3 regions of the Streptomyces sp. NPDC048484 genome follow, and region 1 is predicted to be linked to each of the others. Evidence: riboswitches for the same ligand, from Rfam matches in the RefSeq annotation. Region 1 holds a riboswitch; each other region holds the start of a gene.
The links. A riboswitch is a leader RNA that binds a small molecule or an ion and turns the genes downstream of it on or off. The one in region 1 is predicted to bind thiamine pyrophosphate.
Positions count from the first base shown of each region.

Region 2: it holds a riboswitch for thiamine pyrophosphate, as region 1 does, so the genes downstream of both, AB0D14_RS10715 (thiamine ABC transporter substrate-binding protein) here and thiC (phosphomethylpyrimidine synthase ThiC) in region 1, are expected to answer to the same signal.
Region 3: it holds a riboswitch for thiamine pyrophosphate, as region 1 does, so the genes downstream of both, thiO (glycine oxidase ThiO) here and thiC (phosphomethylpyrimidine synthase ThiC) in region 1, are expected to answer to the same signal.

Region 1 is NZ_JBEZJY010000010.1:54,142-61,372, reverse strand. It holds gene AB0D14_RS12440 (metallophosphoesterase) at 1-927, shown strand, start outside; gene AB0D14_RS12435 (hypothetical protein) at 1,111-1,980, shown strand; gene thiC (phosphomethylpyrimidine synthase ThiC) at 2,134-4,008, opposite strand; TPP riboswitch at 4,001-4,157, opposite strand; gene AB0D14_RS12425 (hypothetical protein) at 4,250-4,462, opposite strand; gene AB0D14_RS12420 (YibE/F family protein) at 4,484-5,776, shown strand; gene AB0D14_RS12415 (SsgA family sporulation/cell division regulator) at 5,900-6,340, opposite strand; gene AB0D14_RS12410 (IclR family transcriptional regulator C-terminal domain-containing protein) at 6,440-7,153, opposite strand.
Region 2 is NZ_JBEZJY010000008.1:147,509-154,739, forward strand. It holds gene pyrH (UMP kinase) at 1-104, shown strand, start outside; gene frr (ribosome recycling factor) at 226-783, shown strand; gene AB0D14_RS10700 (phosphatidate cytidylyltransferase) at 783-1,928, shown strand; gene AB0D14_RS10705 (hypothetical protein) at 2,120-2,362, opposite strand; gene rlmN (23S rRNA (adenine(2503)-C(2))-methyltransferase RlmN) at 2,732-3,838, shown strand; TPP riboswitch at 3,878-3,983, shown strand; gene AB0D14_RS10715 (thiamine ABC transporter substrate-binding protein) at 4,113-5,201, shown strand; gene AB0D14_RS10720 (iron ABC transporter permease) at 5,330-6,949, shown strand; gene AB0D14_RS10725 (ABC transporter ATP-binding protein) at 6,973-7,231, shown strand, end outside.
Region 3 is NZ_JBEZJY010000002.1:278,479-285,709, forward strand. It holds gene AB0D14_RS03050 (NAD(P)/FAD-dependent oxidoreductase) at 1-829, shown strand, start outside; gene AB0D14_RS03055 (hypothetical protein) at 879-1,919, opposite strand; gene metF (methylenetetrahydrofolate reductase [NAD(P)H]) at 1,977-2,900, opposite strand; gene thiE (thiamine phosphate synthase) at 3,092-3,742, opposite strand; gene AB0D14_RS03070 (Rv2175c family DNA-binding protein) at 3,828-4,199, opposite strand; gene AB0D14_RS03075 (FAD-dependent oxidoreductase) at 4,289-5,452, opposite strand; TPP riboswitch at 5,641-5,754, shown strand; gene thiO (glycine oxidase ThiO) at 5,752-6,963, shown strand; gene thiS (sulfur carrier protein ThiS) at 6,960-7,166, shown strand; gene AB0D14_RS03090 (thiazole synthase) at 7,170-7,231, shown strand, end outside.

The DNA of each region.
Region 1 (7,231 bases):
TACACGCCGACGGAGCGCGATCTGCCGGTCATCAACCGCGGTGACACGCTTCAGGTCCAGGTGTCGGTCGACCCCGAGGCCGGGCAGGTTGTGCAGACCGACGAGGGGCCGGGGCCGCTGTACGTCGTCGGTGACGTGCACGGGTACATCGACGAGCTCGTCGCCGCGCTGCGCGAGAAGGGTCTCATCGACGCCGAGGGCCGCTGGGTGGCCGGGACCTCGCGGCTGTGGTTCCTCGGCGACTTCACGGACCGCGGGCCCGACGGCATCGGCGTCATCGACCTCGTGATGCGGCTGTCCGCGGAGGCCGCCGCGGTCGGTGGCTACTGCAAGGCACTGATGGGCAACCACGAGCTGCTGCTGCTCGGCGCCAGGCGGTTCGGGGACACCCCCGTCAACTCCGGCGCGGGGACCGCGACCTTCCAGGCCGCCTGGCTGCTCAACGGCGGCCAGAAGACCGACATGGAGCGTCTCCAGGACCACCATCTGCAGTGGATGGCCCGTCTGGACGCGATGGAACTGGCGGACGGTCATCTCCTCGTGCACTCCGACACGACCGCCTATCTCGACTACGGCGACTCCATCGAAGCGGTCAACGACACCATCCGGGAAACCCTCACCCGCAATGACGCGGACGAGTGCTGGGACCTCTTCCGCAAGTTCACCAAGCGCTTCGCGTTCCGCGACGACGGCGGCGCACAGGCGGTACGCTCCCTGCTGGAGACGTACGGCGGTTCGCGCATCGTCCATGGTCACAGCCCCATTCCGTACCTCCGGGGCGATATGGGCTCGGAGGACGGCGGGGACCCGTCCGCTGCTCTGATCGAAGAACCTCATGTGTACGCCGACAAGCTCGCGATCGCGATGGACGGTGGCGTGACCATGGCCGGGAAGCTACTGGTCCAGCAGCTTCCCTTGGATAGCTGAGCGTTCACGGGGCACACGTCCTTCGATGAAGGACACGTGCGATCCGGGGGCAAATTCTGGAAACCCCCTGTCACCCTGTGCCGTCACCGCTCTACCATCGGCTTATCCGTAGCAGGCTCCCCTCCGTTTCTGCCCGACGGCTCGTCAGCATGCCGAGCCCCAAGCCCTACGGAGCATCGGGGGATGCACATGAACAGCGTTCCGCAGCACCTGCTGAGCGAGGACCGCCAAGAGTACGAGCGGATCCTCGACGAGGCGCTGCGCTCCGCACCACACCGTCCAGAACTCGCCGCTGTCGGTCAGCGGCTCAACCCCGAACAGCTGCGCACGATGGCGCTCAACGCCACCGCACTGATCACGGTGGCAGCGGCGACGGAGTACCAGCACTACGTGAAGGTCCGCGAGGAACTGCGCCAGCCGGCGCCGTCCACCCCTCCCGTCCGCGAAGGATCCAACTCCACGGATCCGGGCACGAGCGCGGTGGGGCTCGCCGCCACCATGGGGGAGGTCGCCGAGACCACCGGGGCGGGAGCCGCCGCGGTCGTCGCCGTGCTCGCCCCCGTCCTCGCCGGTACGGCCGCAGCGATATTCCTGCTCGCCGGCTACATCTTGAAGATGCTCGACCCGCAGCCGGTCATCACCCAGACCCTCCTCACCACCGGATGGGTCTTCGGCGCCATCACGGCGGCCTCGATCCTGGTTGCCGCGGTCGGCCTGCTCCTCGCCGCCCTGCGCAACGGCGCCAGCTCGCTCCAGGCCGGCGTGCACGGGGAACGCAGCGAGGAGGTCGACCGTGCCAGGCAAGCCTGGCACGACGCCCTCCTGGAGCACGGCATCATGCCGTTCCTCAGGGAGGCCCTAGCGGATCCGGGTACTGCGGCCCTGGGCCGTACGAAGCCGTCGGCACCGACCAGCCGCATGCCGCAGCTCGGCTACAACCGCCCCGGGTTCAGCAGCCCCGACGGCGGACCGGCAGCGGGCCCCCGCCCCAGCTTCTCGAGCCCGGACTTCAGCAGCCCGGACTTCGGGGGACCGGAGCACGCTCCCGAGTAAGAGCCTGCCTGCCTGCCAAGACTGATCGACGACGGGAATCCGTCGTCGATCTTTTCTTGCCCTCCCGACCGGAGACCGGCCGCTGGTACCGCGGCACCAGCGGCCCGCCGACTTCGCCCGGTTGAACCGGGCGAAGTCGGCGGGCCCACCGGTTCAGTCGGCCAGTGGCAGATAGACCCGGTTGCCCGACGCGGCGAACTCCTTCGACTTCTGGAGCATCCCGTCGGCCACCTCCTCGGGCGAGGCCCCCGCGGCCGCCGTACCGCCGAACTGCTCATTGATGCTGTGACTGATCTTCATCGAGCAGAACTTCGGCCCGCACATGGAGCAGAAGTGCGCCGTCTTGGCCGGCTCGGCCGGGAGCGTCTCGTCGTGGAACTCCCGGGCCGTGTCCGGATCCAGGGCCAGGTTGAACTGGTCCTCCCAGCGGAACTCGAAGCGGGCGTCCGACAACGCGTCGTCCCACTCCTGTGCGCCCGGATGTCCCTTGGCGAGGTCCGCCGCATGGGCCGCGATCTTGTAGGTGATGACGCCCGTCTTGACGTCGTCACGGTTGGGCAGGCCCAAGTGTTCCTTGGGCGTGACATAGCAGAGCATGGCCGTGCCCCACCAGGCGATCATCGCGGCACCGATGCCGGAGGTGATGTGGTCGTACGCCGGCGCGATGTCCGTCGTCAGCGGGCCGAGCGTATAGAACGGAGCTTCATCGCAGATCTCCTGCTGAAGGTCGATGTTCTCCTTGATCTTGTGCATCGGGACATGTCCCGGGCCCTCGATCATGGTCTGTACGTTGAAACGCTTCGCGACCTTGTTGAGTTCCCCGAGGGTGCGCAACTCCGCGAACTGCGCCGCGTCGTTGGCGTCCGCGATCGACCCTGGCCGCAGGCCGTCGCCGAGCGAGTACGTGACGTCGTAGCCGGCGAGGATCTCGCAGAGCTCTTCGAAGTGCTCGTACAGGAACGACTCCTTGTGGTGGGCCAGGCACCACGCCGCCATGATCGAGCCACCGCGCGAGACGATGCCGGTCTTGCGGTTCGCGGTCAACGGTACGTAGGGCAGGCGCACGCCCGCGTGGACGGTCATGTAGTCCACGCCCTGCTCGGCCTGCTCGACGACTGTGTCCTTGTAGATCTCCCAGGTGAGCTCCTCGGCGCGCCCCTCGACCTTCTCCAGCGCCTGGTAGAGGGGGACCGTTCCGATGGGCACGGGAGAGTTGCGCAGCACCCATTCCCGCGTGGTGTGGATGTTGCGACCGGTCGACAGATCCATGACCGTGTCGGCACCCCAGCGCGTCGCCCAGGTCATCTTCTCGACCTCCTCCTCGATGGAGGAGGTGACCGCGGAGTTGCCGATGTTGGCGTTGACCTTCACCAGGAAACGCTTACCGATGATCATCGGCTCGATCTCCGGGTGGTTGACGTTGACCGGCAGAACGGCCCGTCCTGCCGCGATCTCCTCGCGGACGACCTCGGGGGAAACGTTCTCCCTGATGGCCACGTACTCCATCTCCGACGTGACCTCGCCCCGCCTCGCGTAAGCGAGTTGTGTCACCGCCCGCCCATCACGGCTCCTGCGGGGCAGTCGCGGGCGCCCCGGGAAGACCGCGTCGAGATTGCGCAGCCCACCGCGCGGTGAGGTGTGCTTGATCCCGTCGTCCTCGGGGCGCATGGGTCGGCCCGGGTACTCCTCGGTGTCGCCACGGGTGATGATCCAGTTTTCGCGCAGGGGTGCCAGGCCCCTGCGTACTTCGGTATCGACGGCCGGATCGGTGTACGGCCCGGAGGTGTCGTACAGGGTGACCGACTGGCCGTTGGTGAGATGCACCTGACGGACCGGCACCCGCAGGCCGGGGTGCGAGCCCGCGACATACGCCTTGTGCCAGCCGATGGACTTCCCGCCCTCGTCGTTCTCGGGCGAGGCAGCTGCCCCACCGCTCTCGGGGGAAGCGGAGACCTCAGTGCCGTCGGCCGGGGCGAGCGCCCCGTTCGTCTGGCTGGAGGCAGGCGTGCGTGCGTCCTTGTTGGTCATGAGACCTACTCCCTACGCCGGCATTACCCGGTAACAGGTTCGGCGGTCGACGCAGCGTTTTCCGTCCGGCGATGTTCCACGTGAAACATCGCGTATACGGAGTTCAGCGCCCTCTCAGCCCGGTGCTCCGAGCTCCCGCGTGTGCAAAGGTGCCTCCACGCTAGCCTCACAATGGGCGCGGTGAACAGTGGGCCCCTCTCGTTCTTGCGATGATCGGTCGGTGACCACGACGCAGCAGCCCTCACTTCCGCCGTCCGAACCGCCCCGTGGCCAGGGCCACGGACAGGGCCACGGACAGGGCCACGACGGCCACGGTCACGAGGACGGACCTGGACAGGGATCCCATAACCCCGGAGGGGGCGGTGGGGGTGACCGGCCCGGCGGCGGTGGCAGTGGCGGTGGCGGTGGCGGCGAGGGACCAGTCGGCGGTGGGCACGGTCACTCGCACAGTCATGGCCCCGCGGCCCCCGTCTCCATGCACCTGCGCAAAATCATCGCCGCGGTACTGATCCCCTTCGCCGCAGCGGTCGTCGTCGGTCTCGCGGTGCTCTGGCCCGGTGGGGCCCCCGGGCACGAGCGCACGGGTGTCGGCTTCGACCGGCAGACCCAGCAGGCCACCGTGACCAAGGTCGACAAGGTCGACTGCAAGTCCGTGAACGCCTCGGGTGAGGCTCCGACCGGTGACACCTCCACGGCCGAGGGCTCGTCCGCACAGCAACAGGCCTCAGGCACCTGCAAGAAGGCGACAGTCCGGGTCGACACCGGCAAGGACAAGGGCCGTACCTTCACTGAGATCGTCCAGCCGGACTCCTCACGGCAGTTGGAGCAGGGCCAGGAGGTGATCGTGGCGTACGCACCCGATGCCCCCAAGGAGCTGCAGTACTCGGTCACCGACGTGAACCGCAAGCTCCCGATGGCGCTGCTCGCCGGTATCTTCGCCCTCGCCGTGGTCGTGGTGGGCCGGATGCGCGGTGTCATGGCACTGATCGCGCTGGCCGTCAGCTTCCTGATCCTGACGTTCTTCATCCTGCCCGCGATCCTGCAGGGTTCGAACCCGCTGGTCGTGGCGGTGGTCGGAGCCAGTGCCATCATGCTGATCGCGCTCTACATGTGCCACGGCCTCTCGGCCCGGACCTCGGTCGCGGTGCTGGGCACACTGCTGTCCCTGCTACTGATCGGGCTGCTCGGCTCACTGTTCATCGACTGGGCCGCGCTGACCGGAAACACCGACGACAACACCGGCCTGATCCACGGGCTCTACCCTTCCATCGACATGAGCGGCCTGCTGCTCGCGGGTGTCATCATCGGTTCGCTCGGAGTGCTCGACGACGTCACGGTGACGCAGACCTCAGCGGTCTGGGAGCTCCACGAAGCCAATCCGACGATGGGCCGGCGAGGGCTGTACCGCGCGGGCATCCGCATCGGCCGCGACCACATCGCGTCCGTCGTCAACACGCTCGTCCTCGCCTACGCCGGCGCGGCGCTCCCTCTGCTGCTGCTCTTCTCCATCGCGCAGAGCAGCGTGGGGACGGTGGCCAACAGCGAACTGGTGGCGGAGGAGATCGTGCGCACGCTCGTCGGCTCGATCGGACTGGTCGCCTCGGTGCCGGTCACGACGGCTCTGGCGGCCCTGGTCGTCTCGGCGGACCGCCCGGGCGACGCCACCCCGGCTCGTCAGCCGCAACCACAGCAGCCGCAGCAGCCGCAGATCCAGCCCGGTGCAAAGGCACCGCTGCGCGGCGGAAGCGGCCGTCGCCGCAAGCACTGAACCCGGGCCGCCCGGGAGGCTGGTTGATCACCGGGCCCCGACAGGCAGTCACGCCCGCACGGGACGGCGTACAACGAGAGGCGTTATGTCACTCCGGCCCGCTGCCACTTCGGCCCGAGTCATTCACCCCGCGCTCTGTTCCTCCGCCAGGATGCGGTCCAGAGCCTCGTCCAGGTGGGTGTCGAAGTCGGCGAGGGAGCGCTCCTGACCCAACGGGACCAGCCGGTCCGTACGGTCGAGGAACGCCAGCAGAGTCGCCGTACCACAGCGGAACAGAGCCTGATCCGCGCCGACCTGAAGCCGGATCAGCACATCGCCGAACCCCTCGGTGTCCGCGGGGGTGATGTGCACGTCTCCGTCCCCGCACGGGCGGCCCACTCCGTCGACCAACAGCTCCCGGCCGAAGGCCCAGGTCACCGGGGCGTCACCCGGCAGGTGGAAGGTCAGACGCACGGCATAGGGATCACAGGTCTCGTAGCGCAGCTCCACCGGGATGCGGAAGGAGAGCTCCTCCGAGACGACGAAGCTCATCATGACGTCTGCCTGTACTACCGACTCGCGCATCGCCTACCCCGTCGTTTGCCGTCCATGGCCGGGAATCGTCCACCTAAACACTTCTGGCATCTTGCTCAACGTGTACACCAGATCACAAGGAGTGAGTTTTCAGATACTGATAGAGAGTGAGAGTGTCCCCAGCAGCTCGCCGATCTCGCTCTGCAGTCGCCGTGCCGCCGGCAACAGCCGATCGGCCTGGTGGGACGGCATGGAGATGGCCATCGCGGCGGCCGTGCCGCCCATCGTGATCGGTACTGCGGCGCAGACCGTCCCCAGCACGTACTCCTGACGTTCGATCACAGGATGCATGCGTGGCGTCGATTCGAGGCGTCGCATCAGGATGTGATCGTCACGCACCGTATACGGCGTGAGGGATTGCACGGGATAGCGATCGAGGTGGTCCCTGCGCGCCTCGTCGTCGAGCTGGGACAGCAGACACTGACCGATCGCATGCGCGTGCCCCGTCTCGCGGAAATCCGCCCATTCCTCGACCGCCGGATTGCCCGGGGTGTCGGCGACGCACTGGACCTCGATCTCCCCATCGCGGTAGATCGCGTAGTACACCGGGGCACCGATCGCATCGTGCCAGCCCGCCAGCGCGTCGGCGACCTTGCTGCGACGTTTCTGCCCGGCGCCGCTGCTGCTCAGTCGCTCGGCAGCCTCGCCGAGGAAGAACAGTCCCTTCTCGCGCCGCAGATATCCCTCGTGCGCCAGGGTGCGCAGCAGGTGGTACGCCGTGGGGAGGGCCAGCCCGGCCTCGCGGGCCAGCTGCTTCGCGGGCGCCCCGTGCTCATGACGCGCCACGGACTCCAGCAACCGCATGGCGCGCTGTACCGAGCCGATGAGGGTCGTGGGGTGCGGCTCGGAAATGGAACCGTGCGGTCCTGCGGGCGCGGTGTC
Region 2 (7,231 bases), on a different contig from region 1:
TCCCGATCCTGGTCTTCGAGCTTCTGGCGGAGGGCAATATCGCTCGGGCCGTCAAGGGTGAGAAGATCGGCACGCTTGTGGGTGACCAGGGCAGCCGGGCCTGACCGGGGGATGGACAATGTCCTGCCGGTCGGGAACCGTGCAGGAACAAGACGCGACGCAGCCGGCCGCCTACCCGCCAAAGGAACCGCAGCCGGGCCTACTCAAGACACGCAGGAGCAAGTGGTGATCGAAGAGACCCTCCTCGAGGCCGAGGAGAAGATGGAGAAGGCCGTCGTGGTCGCCAAGGAGGACTTCGCCGCGATCCGCACCGGCCGTGCGCACCCGGCGATGTTCAACAAGATCGTGGCGGACTACTACGGCGCACTGACACCGATCAACCAGCTGGCCTCGTTCTCGGTGCCCGAGCCGCGCATGGCCGTGGTGACCCCGTTCGACAAGAGCGCGCTGCGCAACATCGAGCAGGCGATCCGTGACTCCGACCTCGGCGTCAACCCGAGCAATGACGGCAACATCATCCGGGTGGTGTTCCCCGAGCTCACCGAGGAGCGCCGCAGGGACTACATCAAGGTCGCCCGGACCAAGGCCGAGGATTCCAAGATCTCGATCCGTTCCGTCCGCCGCAAGGCCAAGGACGGCATCGACAAGATGATCAAGGATGGCGAGGTCGGCGAGGACGAGGGCCGCCGTGCGGAGAAGGAGCTCGACGACACCACGGCGAGGTACGTCGCCCAGGTGGACGAGCTGCTCAAGCACAAGGAAGCAGAGCTGCTCGAGGTCTGATGAACCAATCTTCCTGGGGGGTGCCGCCGCAAGCCGGGTACTGGGGGCCGTCCGACCAGGGGCCTGTCCAGGGGGCTGCCCCGGCGGGTCCCGCGTACGATGCGCACCACGCGCAGCAGACTCGCCCCATGCCCATCGTGCCCGACGAACCCGCGCATGGCGGAGACCAGGATGACGACCGGGGGGCTGCTCGGACGGGCGGCCCCCTGTTCCGCGACGAGACGCCGTCGACGCCGCCGTTCCAGGCTCCTTCGCAGAATCCGCAGGTCCCGCAGAATCCGCAGGAGCCCATGACCAGCGCCGCACAACCCGCCCCCGCGCCGCAGAAAAGGAGCGCGGGCCGCGACCTGGGCGCTGCCATAGGGGTCGGTGTCGGGCTCGGCGTCGTGATCGTCGCGTCGCTGTTCGTCGTCAAGGCGGCCTTCGTCGGCGTCATAGCTGTCGCCGTCGTGGTCGGCCTGTGGGAACTCACGTCGAGGCTCGCGGAGCGCAAGAGCATCAAGGCGCCGATCGTGCCGCTGGCGGTGGGCGGCGCGGCGATGGTCGTCGCCGGATACGTCCGGGGGCCCGAGGGCGCCTGGGTGGCGATGGCGCTCACCGCGCTCGCGGTCCTGGTCTGGCGGATGACGGAGCCACCCGAGGGCTACCTCAAGGACGTCACCGCGGCGGTCTTCGCGGCCTTCTACATCCCGTTCCTCGCCACGTTCGTGGCGATGATGCTCACCGCGGACGACGGTGCGCGGCGGGTCTTCGCGTTCCTGCTGCTGGCCGTGGTCAGCGACACAGGTGCGTACGCTGTCGGCTGGCGCTTCGGCAAGCACAAGCTCGCCCCGCGCATCAGCCCCGGAAAGACCCGCGAGGGCCTGCTCGGCGCGGTCACCTTCGCCATGGCGGCGGGTGCGCTGTGCATGCAGTTCCTCATCGAGGACGGCACCTGGTGGCAGGGGCTGGTTCTCGGATTCGCGGTCGCGGCCAGCGCCACGCTCGGCGACCTCGGCGAGTCGATGATCAAGCGCGACCTGGGAATCAAGGACATGGGCACGCTGCTCCCGGGCCACGGCGGCATCATGGACCGACTGGACTCACTGCTGCCCACCGCTCCTGTGGTGTGGCTGCTCCTGGTGCTCTTCGTCGGATCCGGCTGATCGGCGGGCTTGCTCCGCCGGCAGCGAGGACCCCCAGCCGATCAAGGTTGGGGGTCTTTTGGTGCAACGCGTGCTGTACGGCGTCGAGTACGGCGTGCTGTGCGGCGTCGAGTACGGCGTGCTGTGCGGTGTGTGGCGTGCGGTACTGCGCGCAGGCTGAGGCGCTGTCGGCCCGCCAGCCCGTCAGCCCGTCAGCCCGCGTCGTATTCATGGGGCCGCCCGCCCTGCCATTCGACCCACTGAGGGTCGTCCAGCAGTTCCCCCGCGTCCGGCAGACCCGCGCGGCGCAGGAACTCGACCACATCGGCATCGCTGTGCGCCAGGCCTGCGCCCAGGGCGCGAATCGACACCCGCCGCCCGCCGCCGCCCGCCGCGCGGTGCACGACGATGGGAGCGGTGCCTGTCTCCTGCGACTGCGGCTGCCCGCGGTTCACAGCACGCCGAGGTCGGTATCAGGCCATTCGCGGACGCGGCGCAGGTGATCCGGGCGGTCCGGGCGGTCCGGGCGAGACATTTTTTCGTACACAAGTTCGATTCTAGGTCCTGAGGTGGCCTATATGGCAATGCCACACGGGCGGGTTCGTCGGTCGTGATCGGATCATGCTCCACGGGGCCGAGGCCGCCGGCCCCGCCCGGATGCCGTTGTCAGCACGCCGGCCAGGGCGAACGCCCACAGTGCCGGGCCGTCTGCGGGCCGTCGGAGGAGAGCGGCGGCGTGCGGCGTGTGGGGTCGACCACTGACGACCACCCCGCACAGCGCGCGGCCCAGGTCACACGAATCGATCTGCGACACTGGTACAGCCATGCCTAAGCCCGGAGAACTCACATTCGTTGCCCCCCGCGGAGCCAAGAAGCCGCCGCGGCACCTTGCCGATCTCACGCCCGCCGAGCGCAAAGAGGCCGTTGCCGCGATCGGTGAGAAGCCGTTTCGTGCCAAGCAGCTCTCGCAGCACTACTTCGCGCGGCTCGCACACGATCCGGAGGAGTGGACCGACATCCCGGCCGGGTCGCGCGCCAAGCTGCAGGAGGCGTTGCTGCCCGAGCTGATGACGGTCGTGCGGCATCTGTCCACCGATGAGGACACCACCCGCAAGACCCTCTGGCGGCTCTTCGACGGCACCCTCGTCGAGTCCGTGCTGATGCGCTACCCGGACCGGGTCACCATGTGCATCAGCTCGCAGGCCGGCTGCGGGATGAACTGTCCGTTCTGCGCGACCGGGCAGGCCGGCCTCGACCGGAACCTGTCGACCGGCGAGATCGTGCACCAGATCGTCGACGGCATGCGGGCGCTGCGCGACGGGGAGATCCCCGGCGGCCCGGCGCGGCTCAGCAACATCGTCTTCATGGGCATGGGCGAGCCGCTCGCCAACTACAAGCGGGTGGTCCAGTCCATCCGGGCCCTCACCGACCCCGAGCCGGACGGGCTCGGACTGTCGCAGCGCGGGATCACCGTGTCCACCGTCGGTCTCGTCCCGGCCATCAGCCGGTTCACCGACGAGGGCTTCAAGTGCCGCCTCGCCATCTCCCTGCACGCGCCTGACGACGAGCTGCGCGACACCCTCGTACCGGTCAACACGCGGTGGAAGGTACGGGAAGTGCTGGACGCCGGCTGGGAGTACGCGGCCAGGTCCGGGCGCCGGCTCTCCATCGAGTACGCGCTCATCCGGGACATCAACGACCAGGCGTGGCGCGGTGACCGGCTCGGGCGGATGCTCAAGGGCAAGCCGGTGCATGTGAACCTGATTCCGCTGAACCCGACGCCCGGCTCCAAGTGGACCGCCTCGCGGCCCGAGGACGAGAAGGCGTTCGTCGAGGCGATCGCCGCCCATGGTGTGCCCGTCACCGTCCGGGACACCCGTGGTCAGGAGATCGACGGGGCGTGCGGGCAGCTCGCGGCCACCGAGCGGTAGTCTGGCGGGCGTACCCGCATTGCGGGTTCCGACATCTTCATATTCCGACAGGGGAGCGCCACAGCGCTGAGAGTGCGGGAGAGCCCGCAGACCCTCTGAACCTTGCCCAGGTCATTCTGGGTAGGAAGTTCGGTCACTACTCAAGCTGTTGCGCCCTGCCCGGGACCCGACCGAGGTCCCGGGCAGGGCCGCGTCTCTTCCTGGTCAACCCAGGAGGAATTCCGTGAGCACCACGAGCAACAAGAACACCACGAGCAACAAGAGCACCACGAGCATCACAAGCACCGTTCAGAGAGTCACGGCCGTGGTCGCTGCCACCGGGCTCGGCCTTTTCACGCTCTCCGCGTGCGGGTCGTCCGGGTCCGGCGACGGAGGCTCCGGATCCAAGACCGTGACCCTCGTCAGCCATGACTCCTTCGCCTACACCAAGGAAGTACTGAAGGCGTTCGAGAAGGAGTCCGGGTACAAGGTCAGGGTCCTCAAGGACGGCGACGCCGGGCAGGCCGTCAACAAGGCGATCCTCACGAAGGGCAATCCGCAGGGCGACGTCTTCTTCGGCGTCGACAACACCCTGCTGTCGCGCGCGCTCGACAACGGGCTGTTCCAGTCGTACGAGGCCAAGGGCGCCGATCGAATCCAGGCCGAGTACCGGGTCGACCAGGACAAGCACCGGGTCACGCCCATCGACTCCGGTGACATCTGCGTCAACTACGACAAGGCCTACTTCAGCGAGCACAAGCTCGCCCCGCCGACGTCCTTCGACGACCTGATCAAGCCCGAGTACAAGAACCTCCTCGTCACCGAGAACGCGTCCACGTCCTCGCCCGGCCTCGGCTTCCTGCTCGGCACCGCCGCCAAGTACGGGGACGCCGGCTGGGAGGGCTACTGGAAGAAGCTCAAGGCCAACGGCGTGAAGGTCGTCGACGGCTGGGAGCAGGCCTACAACGAGGAGTTCTCCGGGTCCGCCGGCGGCAAGAAGGCCAAGGGCGACCGGCCGCTCGTCGTCTCGTACGCCTCGTCCCCGCCCGCCGAGGTCATCTACGCCGACCCGAAGCCGAAGACCGCGCCGACCGGCGTCGCGGACGGCACCTGCTTCCGCCAGGTCGAGTACGCGGGCCTGCTGAGCGACGCGAAGAACGCGAAGGGCGGCAAGGCGCTCGTCGACTTCCTCATCACGAAGCAGTTCCAGGAGGACATGCCGCTCAACATGTTCGTGTATCCGGTCCGTGAGGCCGCCCAGGTGCCCCAGGCGTTCGTGAAGTTCGGCCCGCAGGCCGAGAACCCCGAGACCCTGGACCCCGCCAGGATCGCCGACAACCGTGACGAGTGGGTCAAGTCATGGACCTCGCTCGTACTGAAGTAGAGCCCCGCGGCGAGGCCGAGGCCGAGGCCGAGGCCGCGGTCGAGCCGCGAAAGCGCCCGCCCCGGCCTCCGCGTCGACGCCCGCGCCCGCGTAGGGAGCGTAGGAGGAGTGTGGCGCGGCTTGGGCTCATGGCCGTGCCCGTCGCGTTCTTCGGGCTCTTCTTCGCCTACCCGGTCGTCGCGATCACGGCCCGTGGGCTGAAGACCGGCGGGGTCTGGCACTTCGGGCGGATCCAGGACGTGCTCGCGCAGCCGGACATCCGGCACGTCCTGTGGTTCACGACCTGGCAGGCGCTCGCTTCGACCGCGCTCACTCTGCTGATCGCGCTCCCCGGCGCGTACGTCTTCGCACGCTTCGAGTTCAGGGGCAAGCAGATCCTCCGGGCCGTCGTGACGGTTCCGTTCGTGCTGCCGACAGTGGTCGTGGGCACGGCCTTCCTGGCGCTGCTCGGGCGGGGCGGGCTCCTGGACGAGCTGTGGGGCGTACGCCTGGACACGACCGTGTGGGCGATCCTGCTCGCGCACGTCTTCTTCAACTACGCGGTCGTCGTCCGCACGGTCGGCGGCCTCTGGGCGCAGCTCGACCCGCGTCAGGAGGAGGCCGCGCGGATGCTCGGCGCCTCACGGTTCGCGGTCTGGCGCAAGGTGACGCTTCCGGCGCTCGGTCCGGCCGTGGCCGCCGCCGCACTCATGGTCTTCCTCTTCACCTTCACCTCCTTCGGCGTCGTGCAGATCCTCGGCGGCCCCACCTTCTCGACACTCGAAGTCGAGATCTACCGGCAGACTTCGGAGATCTTTGACCTCTCCACGGCCGCCGTGCTGACGATCGTCCAGTTCGTGGCGGTGGGCGGCATCCTCGCCGTCCACGCCCGGACCGTACGGCGGCGGGAGACGGCCCTGCGCCTGGTCGACGCCTCCATGACCTCCCGACGGCCGCGCGGGGCGGGGCAGTGGGCGCTGCTCGCCGCCGTCCTCGGCAGCATCGCCGTCCTGCTGGTCCTGCCGCTGGCCGTCCTCGTCCAGCGGTCATTCGACGCCCCCGGATCCGGATTCGGCTACTACAAGGCGCTGACCAGCAACGAAGGCGGTCTCTTCCTGGTACCGCCGATCGACGCCATCGGCAACTCCCTGCGGTACGCCCTCGCAGCCACCGCCATCGCGCTGCTGATCGGCGGACTCGCGGCCGCCGCTCTCACCCGCCGGGACGCCGGACGTCTCGTACGGGGATTCGACGCGCTGCTCATGCTGCCGCTCGGCGTCTCCGCCGTGACGGTCGGCTTCGGCTTCCTCATCGCGCTCGACCAACCGCCGCTGGACCTGCGGAGCACCTGGATCCTGGTGCCGCTCGCGCAGGCGCTGGTGGGCGTCCCCTTCGTCGTACGGACCATGCTGCCGGTGCTGCGAGCCGTGGACGGGCGACTGCGCGAGGCGGCGGCGGTACTCGGGGCCTCGCCGTGGCGGGTGTGGCGTGAGGTCGATCTGCCGATGGTGCGGCGGGCGCTGCTGATCGCCGCCGGGTTCGCCTTCGCCGTGTCGCTGGGCGAGTTCGGCGCGACCGTCTTCATCGCACGGCCCGACAATCCGACGCTGCCGGTCGCCGTGGCGCGGCTGCTCGGGCGGGCAGGCGAGCTCAACTACGGGCAGGCCATGGCCCTTTCGACCATCTTGATGGTGGTGTGCGCGGTGGCGTTGCTGGTCCTCGAACGCCTTCGTACCGACCTTCGCGGCGACCGGACGGGAGAGTTCTGACGATGCCCAAGCTCGACGGGGCGATGTTCGACGGGGCGATGCTCGTGCTCGATGGGGCGACCGTACGGTTCGGCGGGCGGGCCGTGCTCGACGATGTCGGGCTTGAGGTCGCCGAGCACGAGATCGTGTGTGTCCTCGGGCCCAGCGGAAGCGGCAAGTCGACGCTGCTGAGGGCGGTCGCCGGACTGCAGCACCTGGACCACGGGCGGGTGTTCCTGGACGGCCACGACCTCGATGGCGTGCCCGCGCACAAGCGGGGCGTCGGCCTGATGTTCCAGGACC
Region 3 (7,231 bases), on a different contig from region 1:
CGGGATCCGGGAGCTGGCCCGGGCCGTGTACGAGCGCTGTCTGGCCCGCCGGGTGGAGTTCCGTTTCGGGGCCGAGGTCGTCTCGGTCACGGAGAAGGACGGCCGGGCGGCCGGCGTGGAGCTGAAGGACGGGACCGTCGCCGAGGCGGACTTCGTGGTGGGCGGCCCGCCTGAGCTGCTGGAGAGCCTGACAGGCCGCGGTGATCTGTACGGGGGCGAGTCACCCGCACCGCACCCCGTGTCCCGGTCCTGCGGCAGGGCTGTGGTCTGCCTCGCCCTGCGCGGCCCGCGCGAGACGGGCACCGCGCACCGCACGGTCGTGCACACCACGGACCGGGCCGAGGAGTTGGGCCACACTTTCAAAACCGGTACGGTGCCGCCGCGGCCCACGGTGTGGGTGGACCGTCCCGGCGATCCGCTGCTGCGCCCGGACGACGCCCACGAGTCCGTGGTCCTCACGGCGACAGTGCCGTCCCTCGCGCACTACGACTGGGCCGCTGCCGGTGCCGCCGACAGCTTCGCCGACCGCATGGTCGCCGCCGCGGAGCGGGCGGTGCCGGACCTGCGCGAGCGCGTGCTGTGGCGCGAGGTACGGACTCCGCTGCACACGGAGCGGGAGACCGGAGCGGAGGGGGGCGGTGTGCCCGCTCCCGCGCTGGCCGGCGGGGACGGCGCACTGCTGCGGCCGGCCAACGCCACCGGCGTTCCGGGCCTGTTCGCGGTCGGCGGCTGGGCGCACCCCGGCGGCGGGCTTCCGCACGCGGGCATGTCGGGGGCTCTGGTCGCCGGACTGATCGTGGAGGGACCGGACTTCCGGGGCTCGCAGTGACACCCGGTGGCGCCCCTGCGGCGGGCGCCGCGCCGAGATCGCGCCGGGTTCAGTACCGGTACTGCTGCTCGTCGTACCCGCCCTGCTGGCCCTGCTGGCCCGGCTGTTCCTGCTGGCCGTTGCCCTCGTAGGGATACGGCTGCTCCTGCGGGAGTTCGCCCCCGTACGGGTCCTCGGTGGTCCGCTGCTGCGGCACCCAGACACCGCCGGCCGGGGTCTCGCCGCCGTAACCGCCCGCAGCGTACTGGTCCTGTCCGTAATCCTGCTGCCCCTGCTGTCCTTGCTGCCCGTACTGCTGCTGCGAGGCGTCGTAGGACTGGCCGTACGAGGCGGCGTCGTAGGACTGCGAGCCGGCGTACGGGTCGGCGTAGGCGGGGTACTGCTGCTGTTGCCCGGTGTCGTAGCCGTACTGCTGCTGCTGGTCGTAGTTCGAGTAGCCGTCGTATCCGTAGTTCTGGGCGAACTGGTCCTGGGCCTGGCCCTGCGCCTGCCCCTGCTCTTGTCCCTGCGCCTGCCCCTGGGCCGAGGCGGCGTACGCGGGGTCCGTGGCCGCGGCGTAGGCCGCCTCGCTGTAGACGCCGTACTGGCCGGTGTCGTCGGGCAGCGGCTGCGGCTCGTAGACGGAGCCGGAAGCGGAAGCGGACTCGGCGGCAGTCCCGGGGCGCTGCCCGAAGACCGAGTCGTCACGCCCGAAGGCGTCGTCCCCGCCGAAGCTCTCGTTCCGGCCGAAGTCCGGTTGAGGATACGTTCCGGTCTCCGCGGCCTGGAGGTCCGTGACCTCCAGCGTCGGGTCCTTGCGCTCGGGCTCGCCCCGGCGGCGCTTGGTGAGGCCCGGGCGTCCGGAGACGGCCCAGCCGGACGCGAAGCCGCTGCGGAACGACAGCGTGACGTACGTCTGCCCGACGGCGAAGGCAGCCGCACCCAGACCGATGACCAGCACGTTCGGGATCAGGACACCGAAGACCACCCCGAGGAAGCCGCCGAAGGCCAGCAGCCGCCAGCGCAGCCGCGCCTTGTACTGCAGCAGTACCTCGCCCAGCAGCCACAGCGCGACGATGCCGAACGCGATATAGAGGACCGTCCAGCCCATGTACGCCCCTCTCACAGGTGGCCGCTACGCAGTGTGTCGTACGACGATGCGACCGGTCTAGACCCGCTGTGGGTGATGCAGGCCAAGGTTCTCGTAGATTTCCAGCGTCGCAGTGGAGTTGTTCAACGTAATGAAATGCAGTCCGGGGACTCCCTCGGCCAGCAGCCCCGCGCAGAACTCCGTGGCGAACTCGATGCCAATGGAGCGTACAGCCGCCGGATCGTCTTTGGCTGTGAGGATCCGCTCTTTCAGGGCATCCGGGAACGACGCATTGCTCAGTTTCGGCAATCTCTCCAGCATCTTCACGCTGGTCACCGGCATGACCTCGGGGATGATCGGCGTAGTGCAACCCGCCGCGTCGACCCGGTCACGCAGCCGCAGGTACGCGTCCGGCTGGAAGAACATCTGCGTGATCGCGTAGTCGGCGCCGGCCCGGCACTTGTCGACGAAGTTCGCGACGTCCGCGTCCCAGTCCGCGGACCGCGGATGCATCTCCGGGAAGGCCGCGACTCCCACGCAGAAGTCGCCCGACTCCTTGATGAGCCGGACGAGTTCGGCCGCGTAGGTGAGGCCCTGGGGGTGCGCCACCCAGTCGGCCATCGGGTCACCGGGCGGGTCGCCGCGCACGGCGAGCATGTTCCGGATCCCGGCGTCCGCGTACTGGCCGATGATGTTGCGCAGTTCCGCGATGGAGTGGTTGACCGCGGTGAGGTGGGCGACCGGGGTGAGTGTCGTGTCGGACACGATCTGTTCCGTCGCCTTGACCGTCCCGGCGCGGGTGGTGCCGCCCGCCCCGTACGTCACGGAGACGAAACTGGGCGCGACCGCCTCGACCCTGCGCAGCGCGTTCCACAGGTTCCGCTCGCCCTTTTCGGTCTTCGGCGCCCAGAACTCGAACGAAAACGTCGTCTTTCCCGTCGCGAGCATGTCCCGCACGGTGCGGGCGTGGTCAGTCCTGGTGGAAGCAGATCCGAGGGCCATACCCGCAGGTTAGCCAGGGGGAGACGGTCCCCCAACCGGATGCGGAGAAATTGCCCGATTTGTCGACTTGTTGTCCACTCCTCGGACAACCATGCCTCGACCGAACCTCTGTCGGACCGCTGCCGAACCCCTGACAGCTTACTGCCGGAGCGCTGCCGGACCTCCGACTCGGGCCGTCCGCGGCCTCCGGCTCACACCGCCCTCAGGCGCTTCGCGAACTCCGCCGCGGCCGCTCCCGGATCACCGGCCTCGGTGATGGACCGTACGACGACGACGCGACGCGCGCCCGCTTCGAGCACCTCGTCGAGGTTGCCGAGGTCGATGCCGCCGATGGCGAACCAGGGACGGTCCGTGGCCAGCGCGGCCGTGTGGCGGACCAGGTCGAGGCCCGGCGCGTGGCGCCCCGGCTTGGTGGGGGTCGGCCAGCAGGGCCCCGTGCAGAAGTAGTCCACGCCGTCCTGGGCGGCGGCGGCCGAGGCCTCGGGCCCGGCGTGGGTGGAGCGGCCGATCAGGACCTCGTCGCCGAGGATCGCCCGGGCGGCGGGGACGGGCAGGTCTCCCTGACCGAGGTGCAGGACGTCGGCCCCGACGGCGTGGGCGACGTCGGCCCGGTCGTTCACGGCGAGCAGTTTGCCGTGCCGGCGGCAGGCCTCCGCGAGGACGGCGAGGTGTTCCAGTTCCTCGGCCGCCTCCATGCCCTTGTCCCGCAGCTGCACTATGTCCACGCCGCCCGCGAGGACGGCGTCCAGGAAGCCGGCGAGGTCGCCCTGGCGCCTGCGAGCGTCCGTACAGAGGTAGACCCTGGCGTCGGCGAGCTGGGCGCGTGCGGTGGATACGGGCATGCGTGGGCCCCCCGTGGCGTGTCGGTGGCGTACGGGCCGCGGGCCTGCGGGGCACGCGGCCCGTACGCCGTGCGGCGTGGTCAGGTCAGACGGCGAGCGCCTGGGCGCGGCGCTTCACCTCCGTGCCGCGATTCTCACTCAGAGCCTGCGCGGGGGTACCGGGCAGGCTCTCGTCGGGGGTGAAGAGCCACTCGAGCATCTCTTCGTCGGAGAAGCCGTCGTCCCGCAGGAGCGTCAAGGTGCCGGTCAGGCCCTTGACGACCTTCTGTTCGTCCGCGTCGACAAAGGCGGCGGGGACGTGCAGCGCGCGGTTCTCACCACGGCGTACGGCGATGAGCTGGCCTTCCCTGACCAGCTGCCGGACGCGCGTCACCTCGACGCCGAACTGTTCGGCGATGTCGGGGAGGGTGAGCCAGGCGGGGACGAGAGCATCGATCTTTGCGTCAATCTCGGTCACGGACACAAGCCTGCCATCTCGGACTGACACCCGGTACCCGGGCCCGGACTCACACCCGGTGCCCCGGCCGGTCGACCGGGGCGGTGTGGTCAGGCCACGGCCCCCTTCAGCGGCCGTGCCGGGTCCGCCAGCAGGGCCGGGTCCATTCGGGTGCCCGACTCGATCAGCCGTCGCCCCTGCGCCAGGTCCCGGGGCCTGCCCACCGCCAGGACCGCGACCAGGCGGCTGTCCCGGAGCCAGCACACCGACCAGGAGGGGGTGGTCGGATCGCCGCGCCAGGTCAGGGTGTCCGCGGATCCGTGATGCCCCGCGTACTGGACGAAGCGGCCGAACTGCTCGGACCAGAAGTAGGGCACCGGGTCGTACGGGGCGGGCGTCTCGCCGACGATGTTCGCCGCGACGGTGCGCGGGCCCTGGAGCGCGTTGTCCCAGTGGTGGACCAGCAGGCGCTCGCCGTAGCGGCCCGACGGGAACGACGCGCAGTCGCCGACCGCGTACACGTCGGGGACGGAGGTGCGCAGGTGGTCGTCCGCGACGACCTCCCGGTGGGCGCCCAGTTCGATCCCCGAGCCGGCCAGCCAGGCCGTGGCGGGCCGCGCCCCGATTCCGACGACGACGGCGTCCGCGGGCAGCCGCGACCCGTCGTCCAGCACCACCGCGCCGGGCTCGACGCGTTCCACGCGCGCGTGGGTGCGCAGCGACGCCCCGCTGTCCTCGTACCAGGCGGCCATGGGAGCGGCCACCTCGGCCGGCAGCACGCCGACGAGCGGCCGGTCGGCGGCCTCGACGACGGTCACCGCGCACCCCGCCTCACGCGCCGCCGTGGCGAACTCCGCGCCGATCCAGCCCGCGCCCACCACCACGATGTCGTGCTGCCGGGCGAGCACGGGGCGCAGCCGCTCGGCGTCGTCGAGGGTGCGCAGCAGATGGACGCCGGGTACGCCCTCGGCGCCGGGCAGCCGGATCGGTTCCGCTCCCGTGGCGACGACCAGGACGTCGTACGGGACGGGGCCGTGGGCCGTGTCGAGTTCGCGCCGGGCCGGGCGCACGCCGGTCACTTCGAGCCCCAGGCGCAGCTCGACGTCGAGGCTCTCGAAGTCGACGTCGAAGGCGGAGCCCTCGGCCTTGCCGAGCAGCACGGCCTTGGACAGCGGCGGACGGTCGTACGGCTGGTGGGGCTCCGCGCCGATCAAGGTCACGCTTCCGGTGAAACTCTGTTCCCGCAGGGCCACGGCCGTCTGAACCCCGGCCATGCCCGCACCGACGATCACGACACCCGGTCGCACCGTCGGACTCCGTACCTGCGTCAGCTCGCTCACCCGGTCACCATAGACAGGGGTGGAATCGTCGGTCAGGGGCGCGTACGGGTCCGTCGGGCGAGCGGGGCACGCCGCGCGGCTCCCTTACTGCGGTGCGAGGCGAAGAGCTAGGGTGGTCGGCGCAGAGCACTCGCGGGAGTCCGGACGCACCGGGCTGAGAGGGAGGCTGGGGCGGCCTCCGACCGTACGAACCTGATCCGGGTCATGCCGGCGAAGGGAGGGGCTGGACGCCCATGTCGCGTACATCACAAGCATCTTCACCCGACGTCCTGGTCTCCGACGTCCTGGTCGTCGGGGGCGGGATCATCGGTCTGGTCACCGCCTGGCGCGCCGCGCAGCGCGGGTTCACGACCGCGCTCGTCGACCCCGAACCGGGCGGCGGCGCCGCGCAGGTCGCGGCCGGGATGCTGGCCGCCGTCACCGAGCTGCACTACGGCGAGGGGACCCTGCTCGGCCTCAACCTGGCCTCGGCGCGGCGCTATCCGGACTTCGTCGCCGAGCTGACCGAGGCGACCGGCGTGGACCTCGGCTACCGGCAGTGCGGCACGCTGACCGTGGCGCTCGACGCCGACGACCGCGCCCATCTGCGGGAACTGCACGCCCTGCAGCGCCGGTCGGGCCTGGAGTCGGAGTGGCTGAGCGGCCGTGAGTGCCGGCGCCTGGAGCCGATGCTCGCGCCGGGAGTGCGGGGCGGGCTGCGGGTGGACGGCGACCACCAGATCGACCCCCGACGGCTCGCCGCGGCCCTGGTCACGGCCTGTGAGCGGGCCGGAGTGGTCTTCCACCGCAGATGGGCCGAGCGGCTCACCGTCACAGGGGGCCGGGCCGCCGGAGTCACCACGACGGACGGCACCGAGCTGTCCGCGGGGCAGGTGGTCCTCGCCGCGGGCAGCCTCAGCGGACGCCTCGCGGGCGTGCCCGAGGACGTACTGCCGCCGGTGCGTCCCGTGAAGGGGCAGGTGCTGCGGCTGACCATGCCGGAGCGGAGCCCGGCCCTGCTGAGCCGGAGCGCGCCCTTCCTGAGCCGGACGGTGCGTGCCGTCGTCCGCGGCAGCCACGTCTACCTGGTGCCGCGTGAGAGCGGCGAACTCGTCGTCGGCGCGACCAGCGAGGAGCTGGGCTGGGACACCACGGTGACGGCGGGCGGCGTGTACGAACTGCTGCGGGACGCCCACGAACTCGTCCCCGGCATCACCGAGCTGCCGCTCACCGAGACCCGGGCCGGACTGCGTCCCTGCTCCCCCGACAACGCGCCCCTGCTCGGCCCGAGCGGGCTCCCCGGGCTGTTGCTGGCGACCGGCCACCACCGCAACGGTGTGCTGCTCACCCCGGTCACCGGCGACGCCCTGGCGCACGCCCTGGTCACCGGCGAACTCCCGGACGAGGCCCGCCCGTTCGCCCCCGGGCGGTTCGACGCCGCCGCACTCATGGAGCAGCCCGTATGAGCGTGACCGTCCTCGTCAACGGGGAGCGGCGGCAACTCGCCGCCGACACCGCCCTCGACACCCTCGTCACCGCTCTCTGCGCGGCCCCCTCCGGTGTCGCCGCCGCGCTGAACGAGACCGTCGTTCCGCGCGCGCAGTGGCCGGGAACCCTCCTGCGCGAGGGAGACCGCGTCGAGGTACTCACCGCCGTCCAAGGAGGCTGACCCATGGCCGACGACCCCTTCGTCCTCGGCGGTACGTCCTTCGCGTCCCGTCTGATCATGGGCAC